4 regions of the Neobacillus sp. D3-1R genome follow, and region 2 is predicted to be linked to each of the others. Evidence: riboswitches for the same ligand, from Rfam matches in the RefSeq annotation. Region 2 holds a riboswitch; each other region holds the start of a gene.
What was found. Region 2 has a riboswitch for cyclic di-GMP ahead of ACSBPO_RS18790 (hypothetical protein). Riboswitches for the same ligand answer to the same signal wherever they lie in the genome.
Positions count from the first base shown of each region.

Region 1: another riboswitch for cyclic di-GMP. It lies ahead of ACSBPO_RS20470 (S-layer homology domain-containing protein); the one in region 2 lies ahead of ACSBPO_RS18790 (hypothetical protein).
Region 3: another riboswitch for cyclic di-GMP. It lies ahead of ACSBPO_RS21040 (DUF5667 domain-containing protein); the one in region 2 lies ahead of ACSBPO_RS18790 (hypothetical protein).
Region 4: another riboswitch for cyclic di-GMP. It lies ahead of ACSBPO_RS19600 (DUF5317 domain-containing protein); the one in region 2 lies ahead of ACSBPO_RS18790 (hypothetical protein).

Region 1 covers NZ_CP197471.1:4,020,296-4,023,723, reverse strand. The annotation lists gene ACSBPO_RS20475 (hypothetical protein) at 1-368, shown strand, start outside; cyclic di-GMP riboswitch class I at 823-906, shown strand; gene ACSBPO_RS20470 (S-layer homology domain-containing protein) at 1,051-2,145, shown strand; gene ACSBPO_RS20465 (S-layer homology domain-containing protein) at 2,499-3,428, opposite strand, start outside.
Region 2 covers NZ_CP197471.1:3,650,517-3,653,944, forward strand. The annotation lists gene ACSBPO_RS18780 (sulfite exporter TauE/SafE family protein) at 1-590, opposite strand, end outside; gene ACSBPO_RS18785 (DUF72 domain-containing protein) at 658-1,506, opposite strand; gene ACSBPO_RS18790 (hypothetical protein) at 1,640-1,954, opposite strand; cyclic di-GMP riboswitch class I at 2,003-2,089, opposite strand; gene sufB (Fe-S cluster assembly protein SufB) at 2,283-3,428, opposite strand, start outside.
Region 3 covers NZ_CP197471.1:4,196,735-4,200,162, reverse strand. The annotation lists gene ltrA (group II intron reverse transcriptase/maturase) at 1-1,231, shown strand, start outside; cyclic di-GMP riboswitch class I at 1,589-1,677, shown strand; gene ACSBPO_RS21040 (DUF5667 domain-containing protein) at 1,766-3,428, shown strand, end outside.
Region 4 covers NZ_CP197471.1:3,823,752-3,827,179, reverse strand. The annotation lists gene ACSBPO_RS19605 (bifunctional diguanylate cyclase/phosphohydrolase) at 57-1,880, opposite strand; gene ACSBPO_RS19600 (DUF5317 domain-containing protein) at 1,890-2,420, opposite strand; cyclic di-GMP riboswitch class I at 2,747-2,838, opposite strand; gene ACSBPO_RS19595 (ABC transporter permease) at 3,084-3,428, opposite strand, start outside.

The DNA of each region.
Region 1 (3,428 bases), 370 kb from region 2:
CATCAGATGGAGTACCAGCACCAACAGAAGAAGAAGCAGCAACAACAGAAGAAGTAACAGCAACAACTGAAGTAGAAACAACAACTGAAGTAGAGACAGCTACAGAAGGTACTGTTGAAGCATCAGATGTAGTTGTTGAAGATGCAACTGAAGAAGTTGTAGCTTTAGACGAAGAAAGCACTGAAGAGGTAAATCCTTCTACAGCTAACAAAGTAAAAGCTCAGGCTAGTGTAAAAGCTAACGTACAAGCAACAACTCATGCAGCTGCAAACTCTGCAGTATTAGCTAAGGCTGAAGTAACAGAAGAAGTTACAGCAGAACCAACAACTGAAGAAAAAGCTGTTGATACTATTACTACACAAGAATAATTCAACCTTGTGTAAAGAGAAGAAACCGAGGAATAACGTCCTCGGTTTTTCTTTTTCAAAAATAACAAAAAAAGTCCTTCCTTAAAAGAAAGGAAGGAAATAAATTTTGGGCTTACCAACCCTATATTAATAAGAAAATAAAACGATACAAAATAATACTTCAAAATCCCTGCTAGTCCTTTTCGTACGATCATTCCTATAGGACTCATAAAAGGACCTTCCTTATATAAATGAAAGTAAGGAATAAAGTAGGCTTACCAGACCTACTATATGAATACGTCGCACCACTCCAATATTTGAGGATAAAAGAGTTTTGTAATATAAATGATATATTTGAAATATAAAAACTATCCCCATAAAACAGTTTGAAAGTTTTATTTTAGATAATAAAAAACCATTGTCATATTTTGTTAGACAACTATATAATGAAATAAACTTAATCTTCTTTTATTTACAACGATAACGGCAAACCCAATGAAAGTTGGGGACGCAAAGTCACAGATCTAAGGCTAAATGCTATGATGGCTGGATTACCGAACTGAAAGCAAGTTAGCATGGCCTATCTAACTCCTTTTTTCACGTTATGTTGAAAAGAGGAGTTTTTTATTTTTAAACACCCAAAGGAGGGAAGAGGTAATCTCAAGTAACCTGAAAAAAATCCCATTATCAAAAAGGAGAAATTATGAAAAAGTCACTTTCGATTGTTGTCATTTTAGGAATCATCGTCTCATTCTTACTTCCAACTCCATCTGCGTTTGCCAAAACTTCTTTTATCGATGTTCAAGAACAATTTTGGGCTTCTGCAGAAATTGAATATCTTAAAGATTTTCAAATCATTAACGGCTATCCAGATGGATCATTCAAACCTAACAATACCATTACACGAGCACAAGCTGCGATTATGCTCAAGAGAGCTTTTCAATTAGATACATCATCCGTTGAAAATCCAAATTTTGAGGATGTCAAAACCACTTATCATGCTTATAAGGAAATTGCAGCCGTTGTCGAAGCTGGTTTTATCGAAAAAGGTGAATTTTTCAGACCTAATGATAATTTAACTCGTGGGGAAATGGCTAAAATTTTGGTCAATGCTTATCAGTTAAAAGGTACATACACGCAAGAAATTAAAGATGTATCAACAGACTTATTACCTTATGTCAGTGCCTTAGCTGCAAATGGAATAACGGATATTTATGATGACCAGACCTTTAAACCAAACGATCCAGTGAAAAGAGCCCATTTCTCGGTATTTTTTTCAAGAGCTCTTAACCCTAACTTTAGAGCTGAGTATTCCGTTTTAAAACTGATTCTTCCACAGTTACAATTTGATATGGGTGTCGATGAGGTAAAGCAGCTAATGAAAGATTATACATTAGTAAATGAAACAGAGCTCCCATTCGAATTTACTGATTATCAGCTTACCTACTCAGCCAACGTTTCGGGTTATTCTGAAAATGAACAATTTGTTTTAAGCTTTAAAAATAATCAATTTCATAGTCTACTTATCAATATTGATAATAGGAATCTGAAAAACAAGCCAACAGCAGAACAGTTGGATGCAGAGTTTACTAAGTATTCTACTTTTTACAAGGCTTATGTTGGTTCTCCATTAAAGGTAGACGTAACGACACCGGATCCAATCGTTTTTTATAGTAAATTAGCAACTTACGAAGGTAAATACACTGAGGAATGCAAATTGTACGTTCAAGGCTATGATTTTAGAGAAGATCAAGAAGGTTATATGACTTCATATATGTTTCTTGTTAAGAAAAAATAAATAAGAAAAGAGTCAGGTAAAAACATAGGACGGGTAATGGAATAAGCATCATTTAAAACAAAAAGCTCAGAGCGTATAATCTCTGAGCTTTTTGTTTTTTATTTAGGCTGTTTTCGTATAGTTTGTGGTTTTCGTAAAAATCCCTAAAGCCGGATTTTTACAGGCTCTCTTAAAAAGAGATTAGCTCTTTTCTTCATTTTCTATGAGTTTCAACACCCTATATAGTGAAATGCCTATTTATTAGTTAGAAAAAGCAACAAAGTTTCAGAAAAGAGCCTTTATTTATTTAGTTTATGCCTGTAAATTCAGACTTCTCTTCAATAACTGGACTATTTAATAAAGCTGTCACTATCTTAATAGCCGCCTTTTTTCTGTATATAAGCAACAAAGTTATCCATATTTTTTTGTGTGTATCCATTAAATGTTGTTATAATTTCCATGTTAATCGTGTAAGAACCATATGTTAAGGATTTTTTAGTAGGATCCTTCTTTGTTGAGAAATTATATATTTCATTCATTAATGTTGATACATCTTCTTTTATCCCAAATTGAATCAGTGTTTGGCTAACTAGTTCGATAGATGGTTGATAAGTTGGAGTTAAGTTGCCTATAAATAACTGATCACCAGTATTTTCAATGGTTATACGTGGAGAAAAAGGCATTCCTTCCACCATAGCTTTTGATCGTGCAGTGATAACCCCATTCGATGATTTTTCTAGTGTAAATTCTTTCTCCTGAAATAAAGGTAATAACGCATTAAATAGAGCATCCCCTCTTAATTCATCTTTCCCTATTTCACTAGCCATAATGTTAAACTTCAGACGGTCCATCTTGGCAAAAAAGGCACTAACATGGGCACGTTTTAATCCATCTTGGCCACCAAAATCTATATATTTATCCTCACTTACACCTTTACCGGCTGTAATATGATTTTCATACATCCAATCGATTACATCTTTATCAGAACCGGTTAACCCTCTCGATTTAAAAAATGCCTTCGCGAGTTCTAATCTAGTAAACACTTTATTTTTATGAGAAATATCAGTATGACCGGGCAATAACACACCGCTCTTTTTTAAATAGTCATAATGAGCATTGGACCATTGAGTTGGATCTAATCCTTCCTCGATAGTTGGGTTAAAATATCTACTCATAATGGCTGCAAATTGAGATTCTGTCAGAACATTATTCGGTTTAAATGTACCATCTGGGTATCCTTTTACCAAATTCTTTTCAACCGCCCAACTTATGGTTTCATAAATTGGACTCTCTTTTTTTACATC
Region 2 (3,428 bases):
ACCGCAACGTGTGGAGGAAATAAGAAGATAAGAATCATAGCTGGGACCATCAATGATCCTCCGCCAATTCCAAATAGTCCAGAGCTAAATCCCACAACAAAAGAAACGATAAAACCTAAAAGAGGTTGGAATCCATATTGATGGGTCTCACCGCTTGGATCCGTAAAGGTTCTAACAATCCCTTTATCCGTGCGGAGCTTAAGTGGCTTTAGTTTATTTTTTACGATCAGTAATATCCCAACAAAAATCATAAAAAATCCAAAATATAAGTTAAACGAGTGCACATCAAGTGCTTTATTTACCCATGCCCCAATAATGGCACCAGGAGCACTTCCAACAAAAAAGGTAAATCCACTTTTATAATCAACCGTTTTATGCTTCATATAGGAGAGCGTTGATGATAAACCTGTTACGATTAAAATAATTGATGTTGTTCCTACTGCAATTTGTGGAGGAATGTCACCAAGTAAATCTGTGTAAGTTCCAATATATAATAAGGCAGGAACAATAATAATCCCCCCACCAAGACCAATTAGAGATCCGAGAGAACTTGCCACTAACCCAATTATGACTAATATAACCCATTCCATTTTTTATTTTCCCCTTTAATTTCATTACTTTTCTGCTTTTTATATAAGGTTTCCCTTGCACTATTTTCTATGAAAATAAATCGAGCTGCCTTGGACCAAGATTGGTATACTCTATATTTAATAAGTACATAAACTCTTTAGCGTTATCGGCAGCGTCCCCACCTGAATTATTATTAAAAAGGACATACAAGTTTTGGGTCATCTTTTCTAATTCTCTGATTTTAGAGACCCAGTCCATCAGCTCTTCTTTATTATACCGATATAAATACCTAACCTCGCGCCAATTAACTCCTTTTCTCTGTTGCCAACCATGAATGTTTCTTCCATGAAATCGAACTAAAACTTCTTTAGGATCTGTCGTTTCAAGGATGATAGGTACTGATCCCAGACCTGCTTGTGGTTCATCGCAAATACTATGTATCCATTTTTCCTTTCTCATAAACTCTAAAGTCTTATCCCTATAATTAGGATAAAACCAGGATTGATGACGAAATTCTAATGCACATGGAATATCTCCCATTTCATTTTTACAAAACCTTATATATTCTACATTTTCACGTTTACAATCAAACCAAGGAGGAAACTGGAATAATACCATTGCTAATTTTTTTGCTTCTATATAAGGGTTAATGGATTCCTTAAAAGCCATAAACATATCTTTTGGGCTATCAAAAGGAATGTCACCTCTTTGATGTCCTGTCATCCCTTGATAAGCTTTAACGACAAATTGAAACGATTTTGGTGTTTCCATTACCCATTTTTCCGTATTTCTTTTTGGTTGAATCGCATAAAAAGAGGTGTCTACTTCCACAGTAGGGAAATGAGAAGCATAGGCTTTTAGTTTGTCACGTGATGAAGTTCCAGCTGTATAAAGCTGGTCATGATCACCCCATCCTGTTAAACCAATATAGATCAATCCATTCCCCCCCATTTGTTGAATTCAATGTTAAAGTTTCGTTTCCCTAATAATATTAACATAATTTTTAAAAGAATTAGTATATGAACAAAAAATAAAACCGTTAGGACTTGTGCCTTAACGGTATCGATTATTAGATCGCTATTTTCGAAAGATATTGTCTCATTCTATCCTCTGCATTTTCAGTATCCATATGTATTCCTGTTACGAATTCAAGCAGAAGGTCTGATTTTCCACGTTGTCGAATAACGGCAAAAATCTCTGGCTTTTTCTTTTTGATGAGGGACATCATTTCAACTGTAGGTAATGGAGTTCCCGATTTTGTCCGTAGAAATAATCGAATATAATTAATAAAAATTTCAGCGTTTTCAGGAGTATCAGAATATTCCTTTAGCAATTCAAAAAAATTTTCAATCATTCCCTCGATATGGTGTTTATTATTATTCAAGTTTACTTCTCCTTCCGAAGGCAAACAGCTACGTCAACATAATGAGGTTGCGGCAACCCGGCGATCATCGTTCATTCGAACCTTAGACCCGTAGCTTTGCGTCCTTACCTTTCGATAAGTTTGCCTAACTTTATTACAACAAAGCATGAATGTTAGTTACATTTTACTATTATATTTTTATGATAAAAATAGGTATTTCGACACATTTCCTCATTTTTCGTCAGTAGATTTTACCATTTTTTTTAAAGAATGGAGACTTTGTTATCTTGGATTATGGATTTCCGCTCCATAAAAAAATCCGCCTACTTGTAAGTAGACGGATTGACTTTTATCCGATAGAACCTTCCATTTCGAACTTGATTAGGCGGTTCATTTCAACGGCGTATTCCATTGGAAGTTCTTTTGTAAATGGTTCAATAAAGCCCATTACAATCATTTCTGTTGCTTCTTGTTCAGAAACACCACGGCTCATCAGATAGAATAATTGTTCCTCTGACACCTTTGATACTTTTGCTTCATGCTCTAAAGAGATATTGTCATTTAAAATTTCATTGTACGGAATCGTATCTGACGTGGATTGGTTATCCATAATTAACGTATCACACTCAATGTTTGAACGAGCACCTTCTGCTTTACGTCCAAAATGAACAATTCCACGATATGTTACCTTACCGCCATGTTTTGATATAGATTTTGAAACAATCGTTGAAGAAGTATTTGGTGCCAAGTGAATCATCTTAGCCCCAGCATCCTGATGCTGACCTTTACCTGCGATTGCAATGGAAAGTGTCATACCACGTGCGCCTTCTCCTTTTAAAATAACAGCAGGATATTTCATTGTTAATTTAGATCCGATGTTTCCGTCAATCCATTCCATTGTTGCGTTTGCTTCACAAACCGCACGCTTCGTTACTAGGTTATATACGTTGTTTGCCCAGTTTTGAATGGTTGTATAACGGCAATATGCATCTTTCTTAATGATGATTTCAACTACTGCACTGTGTAGAGAGTTCGTTGTGTAAACGGGCGCTGTACATCCTTCAACATAATGTACATGTGCACCTTCATCAACAATAATTAACGTACGTTCAAATTGTCCCATATTTTCAGAGTTAATACGGAAGTATGCTTGTAATGGCGTTTCTACCTTGACACCCTTAGGAACATAGATAAACGAGCCACCAGACCAAACAGCTGAGTTTAATGCAGAAAATTTATTATCTGTCGGCGGAATAACCTTTGCCCAGTGCTCACGGAAAAGATCTTCATTTTCTTTAAGAGCAGAATCTGTATCTTTAAATACAATTCCAAGTGCTTCAAGATCTTCCTGCATATTATGGTAAACTACCTCAGATTCATACTGTGCAGAAACCCCAGCAAGATACTTTTGTTCTGCTTCAGGAATCCCTAGTTTATCAAAAGTAGCCTTTATTTCTTCAGGAACTTCATCCCAAGAACGCTCTGTTTTCTCAGA
Region 3 (3,428 bases), 550 kb from region 2:
TCTACCAGTCAGAAGAGTATATATTCCAAAGAAGGATGGTAAGAAACGTCCATTAGGAATACCGACTATTGAAGACAGAGTTGTGCAACAGAGTGTGGTTAATGTACTTCAGCCTAAATTTGAAGACCAACTGTTTCACAATTGGTCAGTTGGGTACCGTCCAAATCGAGGTGTAAAGAGAGCATTACAGATAATCCTTTGGAATATAGAACAAGGATATAATCATATCTATGATTGTGACATTAAAGGATTCTTTGACAATATTCCACATACAAAGCTCATTTCAGTCTTGAAGAAATACATATCGGACCGTACGGTCCTGAAAATGATTGAACAATGGCTAAAAGCGGGATATATGGAGGAAGGGAAAAGAATACATTCTGACTATGGTACTCCACAAGGCGGAGTGATTTCACCACTTCTTGCGAATGTTTACCTTAATGAAATGGATTGGGAATGGGATTTACATGGGATTAGATTTGTAAGATACGCAGATGATTTTCTTCTTTTTGCAAAGTCGAAAGAAGATATACAGAAAGCAGCCTCTCTAACAAAAAGTAAGTTAACAGAATTGGGATTAGAAATATCCAAGGAGAAGACGAAAGTCGTTGACTTTCAAAAGGATAACTTCGATTTTCTAGGTTTTACTTTTCACCATTGGAGAGAAGGAAAGAAAGATAAGAAGCCTGTATATCACGTCACACCAAAAGAAGAATCCATAAAAGACTTTCGCTTTAAAATAAAAGAGAAAACACGTAAAACATTAACCTTAAATAAAGAAGAATGGGTAAATCGTGTTAATCCAATCATTAGAGGGAAGGTTAACTACTATATTTCGATTATAAAAGCTATTAAGGAAAATGAAGAATTAGGGATTAAAAGTCACTGCATCACAAGATGGGTTCGAAGAACCTTACAATCGTTGGACGGATATATAAGAAGGAGACTTCGAGTTGCATTCATCCATAAACATCCCTCTCAAAGGAAGGGGATGAAGATGCAGTCATTGTGGAACAACGCATTCTTTCTCAAAATAAAATTAATTCCCTCATATTGGCTTTACCTTAACAAAGCTTATGGATACACGGAAGAACAATATTTAAGTGATTCGACTAGAAAATCCAAAAGGAAATTACAAAGTAGAATTCAAAGAGCAAAAGCAAAAGGTGAGAAGTACTATACTCCTCACCGACTCCAAAAGATGCAAAATGCCTGGAATGCATCCTCTTGACAAAGATTGTAAACAATACGCCATATTGGTAAGCCGTATGCCTTAATAGGGCACGTACGGTTTGATAAGGGGGAAGCCTTGAGAAAGGTTTCCCTACTTTATTGAGTGTGTGTCCGATAAACTCTTTGAGGTGTCCGTTAAACATTGTCAACCTGTCCGATAAATTTTAAAAAGTGTCCGATAAAGTAGAATGACGTGTCCGATAAATCGAAAATCAATATCAAGAATAGGGATTTAGTGCCGTATTCTGAAAAAAATCTTATTTTGAAATGGGGAAAAAGGCCTGTTTTCTGAAAACTTTGTCGAATTTTATATACAAGGAATACGAAGGGGAGTAAAATTTAGGTAACAATTTAAAATCCGAAAGGGCAAACCTGGAGAAATTCAGGGACGCAAAACTAAAGGGGCTTCGGTTATGAACATAACCATGCCAGCCAGCTGCCGAAGATCGACCGGTTTATGCTAGTCTTCGGAGTAGCTTTTTTTGTTGGATTTTAATTTGGAAAACCATTTTAAAAACCAGGGGGACTAGAAATGAAAAAGATCATTGTAACAACGGTTTTGGCATTATCGTTTAGTGTTGGAACACAAGCCTTTGCAGCAGAGACGGGAACTTCTACAGACACTAGCACAGTTACGGAAACAAGTGCAACAGAAGGACAAACTAGCACAGACGCAACTACAAGCACAGATACGACTTCAGGTACAGATGTAACTTCAAGCACGGATCCATCCACAAGTACAGATACAACGACTAGCACAGATGCAACAACCTCAACGGATACAACAACTTCTACAGATGACCAAGCAACAGACGGAGCAACTTCTACAGAAGGACAACCTTCAGATACAACAACGACAACGGAAGAAACGACTCCAACGACGGATGCGGGTACTACACCAGATTCATTTTTATACACATTTGACCTTTTAATGGAAGACTTAAAGCTTCTTGTAACATTCGACCCTGAGAAGGAAGCGGACCTACTTTTACAATTTGCACAAGAACGTTTAGCCGAAGCACAAACGATGACAGAGGCGGAAAAAACAGAATACGTTCAAAAGGCCGTAACTGATTATTTAGCCCTTCTTGACCAAGCGGGAGAAAAGGTATCAGAAGTGATAACAGATCCGGAATCATCAGAAGAAGTGAAGGACGAGCTAACTGGTGAGTTAGAGGAAACAACTGACGTAACGGACGAAGTAGTGGATCAGCTTGAACCTGAACAACAAGAAGAAGTAGCTGCGAAAACAGACCAAGCTTATTTAGTAGCCCAATCTGTAGCAGGTCTTGATACAGAAGTAGTAAAAACTCTAAGAGAGCAAGAGTTTGGATACGGGGAAATTGCGAAAGTTATCTCTTTGGCTACCATTAGTGGTAAGTCGATTGAAGAGGTTGCTAGTTTACTAGATGAGTCTGGTTTTGGCGGGGCAATGAAGGAGCTTGGTGTGAATGTTCATCAAGTGAAGCAGCAAAAAGTGGCTCAACAAATTGGTGGAATTGAAGCAGCGATTGAAGCGGCAAAAGAGAGTGGCGACGAAAAGACGATTGCAAAGCTAGAGAGAAAGCTTAAAGGCCTAAACAAGCAGAATGAGAAATTCCTAGCAAAAGCGGGTGCTCCTAAGACTGAGGAAGCAACAGAAGGCGATGACACAGAAGGTACGACAGAAACATCTGAACAATCAGCAACTGAAGGAACAACTGAACAATCAGCAACTGAAGGAACAACTGAGCAAACAACTGAAGCAACAACAGACCAAGCAACTGATTCAACAACAGAAGAAAGTGCAGAAACTACTGTTGTAGCTTCTGCTGAAAAGACAGTAACAACAATTTCTGCAAAAGAAAGCAAGAAAAAAGAAGTAATCCAGGTAGCAGCGGCAACATCTAAGAAAGCGGAAGCTACTTCAAAAGCAACAGAAAAGAAAGCTGCAGCTGCAACCAAAAAGGAACAATCTAAAGGCCAAGCGAAAAAAGAAGAAGTGAAAAAAGAAAATAAACAAGAAGAACAAGTGACAGAGGAAGAAGCAGAGGAAGTAGAAGTGGTTGAAGCTGAAACAGAAACGAAAGTAACCGAACCTACTGAATCAGAAGCTGAAAAATCCGAAGAACCAGCTAAAGAAGAATCAAAAGGCAATGGCAAAAGTGAAGAAAACAAAGGTCACGGTAAATCAGAAGAGAAAAAAGGTAAAAAAT
Region 4 (3,428 bases), 170 kb from region 2:
CTGTTTTTTTCTGTTTTAAGAACATCGCTTACCAAGGCGCTTGCGCTTTTCGTATTTTACATCGCCTTCGTTAAAGGCGCTTGATAAAATTGCTCTGGGTGGGTTTCCGAAATTACTTTAATGAATGGATCAACGATATCGGGGTCAAACTGTGTTCCTTTGCATTTGACTAACTCTTCACAGGCATCTTTAAAGCTTTTCACCTTTTGGTATGGACGATTGGTCGTCATCGCATCAAAGCTATCGACAACAGTCAAAATTCTTGCAAGTAATGGGATATTATCACCTTTTAAGTTATCAGGGTAACCTCTACCATCATATCGTTCGTGGTGGTGTCTGATAATCGGCAGACATTGAGACAGTTCTTTGATGGGCTTCACCATCTCTTCTCCCCAAATGACATGCATTTTAATCGTTTCCCATTCTTCATTCGTCAGTTTGGATTGTTTATTCAAGACATCTGTTGGGACTTCTACTTTCCCGATATCATGTAATAAAGCGGCATAACGGACCGTCTTGACTTCATCTTCAGGAAGCCCCAAATTCTTGGCTAACTTTTCTGCATATTCCATAATTCGTTCGGTGTGGGCGTAAGTATACCGATCCTTTGAGTTAATAATCGTTAAGAAGGTTTTGATCGTTTGTAACACATCTTCCTCTTTATTTTCAAAAGTAAAGCTTGTTTTTAATTCATCAATAACAGAGGAGTAAAGATGAACCTTATTTCGACTTGTATATTTTATTTTATAAAGAGCTTGGTCGGCGTGCATGATCAAGCTATCTTTGTGTTCAGCTGTATGCGGGTAGGTGGATACCCCAATGGAAACGGTGACTGTTTTTCCAGGCATATGTTCTTTTCCGCTAAATGGATGATTGGATACTCTTGTTCTAATCTTTTCCGCAATTTCAATGGCTTCGTTTGAATCAATATTAGGAAGGATAATGGCAAATTCTTCGCCGCCATATCGGCAAATCGTACCGATTTTCGGGCAATCTAATGATAATAACATGGCGATTTCTTTTAATAATTGATCTCCTTTTGGATGACCAAATAAATCATTATACGTCTTAAAATAATCTAAATCTAATAGTAGCAATGAAACAAGTTCTTTCGTCTCAACTTGTTCCTTTAAGCTTTCTTGGAAATAGCGATGATTATAAAGACCGGTCAGTTCATCCTTTGTCGATAAATCTCTGAAATGATCAAACATCTTATAATAATTGCGATAGGAAACGCCTAATGCCCACATGATCAAGCTCATGAGCATTAAACCAGTCAGACCTTGCTGCTGGTAGACAGTGACCATCAGTAATCCGAATGACATAATCGTAAAATAGGTTAAAACATTCTTTTTCTCCACAAACACCTGCAATAATTCCTTCGTTGTCCCTCTGCCTGCTATCACTAAATAGGTGACGAGTAGAATAACGTTTAAACAGAAATAAACAACGCTATAGCCTAAAAAAGGGAGGCTTGTGCTTAAATCGAGACCCCCAGTTTCTCCGCCAAGTGCTAAATAAACCTTCAATCCGCATAAGCTTGCAATCGAGTATTGTACCGAGTTAAAGATATGGGATTTGGACTTCTTCGGAATGGAAATACACAGGATGGTACACATAAAGGCTGCGACAGCCAGCATGGCGAATTCTCCGTAAATGGTACTTACTGTGAAAAATAACGGCATCACTAACGCCATGTTTTCCCCAGAAGGGAGGACGATTGGGTTAGTGTCAAAAAAGGCAGCAAGAAAAGCAAAGGTCGTGATAACCACCCAAAGGTGGAGACTGATATCATATGAAAAATGAAAAAATAAGAATAAATAGCCTAGAATACAAGAAACAAAATATATATTTAATGGTATTGCGCTTTTCTTGTCCATCGTACCACCCTAATTAATATGTTTTTTAACCATTGTTTTTTGGATAAAAAGGAACACGCCGATACTAATCACAATATCTCCGAGACTAATAATAATCGGATGTGGATAGGGCGCTTGGAGGTAAAAGATATCTCCTAAAAAGTTAAACAACGTGTGGTCTGAAATCGCAATATGTTTTCCGTATTCACCGGCAAGAAGGGCAGGTAAATCTTCAGGTGCAAGCAAGCCTGCCGCATGCGGATCCACTGGCATTCTTCCGCCATTAGCTACCATCACGATTAAATTCAAAGCCATTCCAATCGCAATATAAATTAACCCTGTAAGGTGACGATTAAAGATGGAAAATATAAATAAGATCAAATAACTGAGTGTGACAGCAAAGAGAAGTGCTTTGGAATAAAAATAGATAACGAGAAATTGCGTTAAAAAGGCAAATATGATTAAATAAGCATTTTTTACTCTCATATCTAAAAATGATTTAAAGTTTCCCCCACGGATCTTCCCAACAACCAACCCAACTAATAAACTATCGATAAACATAAATACCCCCCTTTGAAGAAAAGCCGGGAGAGTATCCCGGCCCAACCCTAAATCTCATACGCTTAACGATTAATCTAATTTATATCCAGAAACAGCAGTCAAAACGAACATGGTAGCAAATAATAAGAACATTATTACTTTATATTTCATTTTTATGAATCTCCCTTTAAATTAAATTTTTAAATATAATAGATGCTTGTCCAAATATTAAAAATCTAGTTTCCAAGTGTGCATGATTGATAATTTCTTTAATTTAAAGAGTAAGGTTTTTAACATAAGCGGCGGCCCCCTTTCGTTATTATTTTTATAATAAGTTCCGGGCGCCTATTGGCAGCTGGCTGGCATTGTATGAATGAATAATACTTAAGCCCCTATAGCTTTGCGTCCTACCTTTTCAGATAGTTTGCCCTTAACTTAATTAATAAGATGAAGTAATCTATAAAACTTCAAAACCCTACCTGGTTTTACGAAAAGACCTAATAAGTTACATAATAGTTCTTTTTATCTAGGACAAAAGTCGCTATAAAATGATAGTAATATTTGTATATGAAAAATATTGTAAAATTTTGTAGGTGAATTACCTAAATTTTTCGACAAATATTGTCATTAAAAAAGACCATTCATGAGAGGGTGCTCCCTCTGGTATGAATGGTCTTCGCTTTATTACATTTCCCGCTTCTGAAACCGAATCCTCGGGTCTATAACGGCATACATAATATCCGCGAACAAGTTACATATGATCACGGCTACCGCCACTAGCATAGTCGTTCCCATAATAAGAGGATAATCCCTCATGAATACAGCGGTTATGGCTAGACGCCCTAGGCCTGGCCATCCAAAAATTTGCTCAATAATAAAGGCTCCGCCCACAATGATTGGCAATTGCATCGCAACAATGGTGATAATCGGTAGCAAAGCATTTCGAAGCGAATGTTTAAAAATAACCTTGAACTCTGAAACTCCTTTTGCACGTGCGGTACGGATATAATCTTGATTAATCACTTCTAA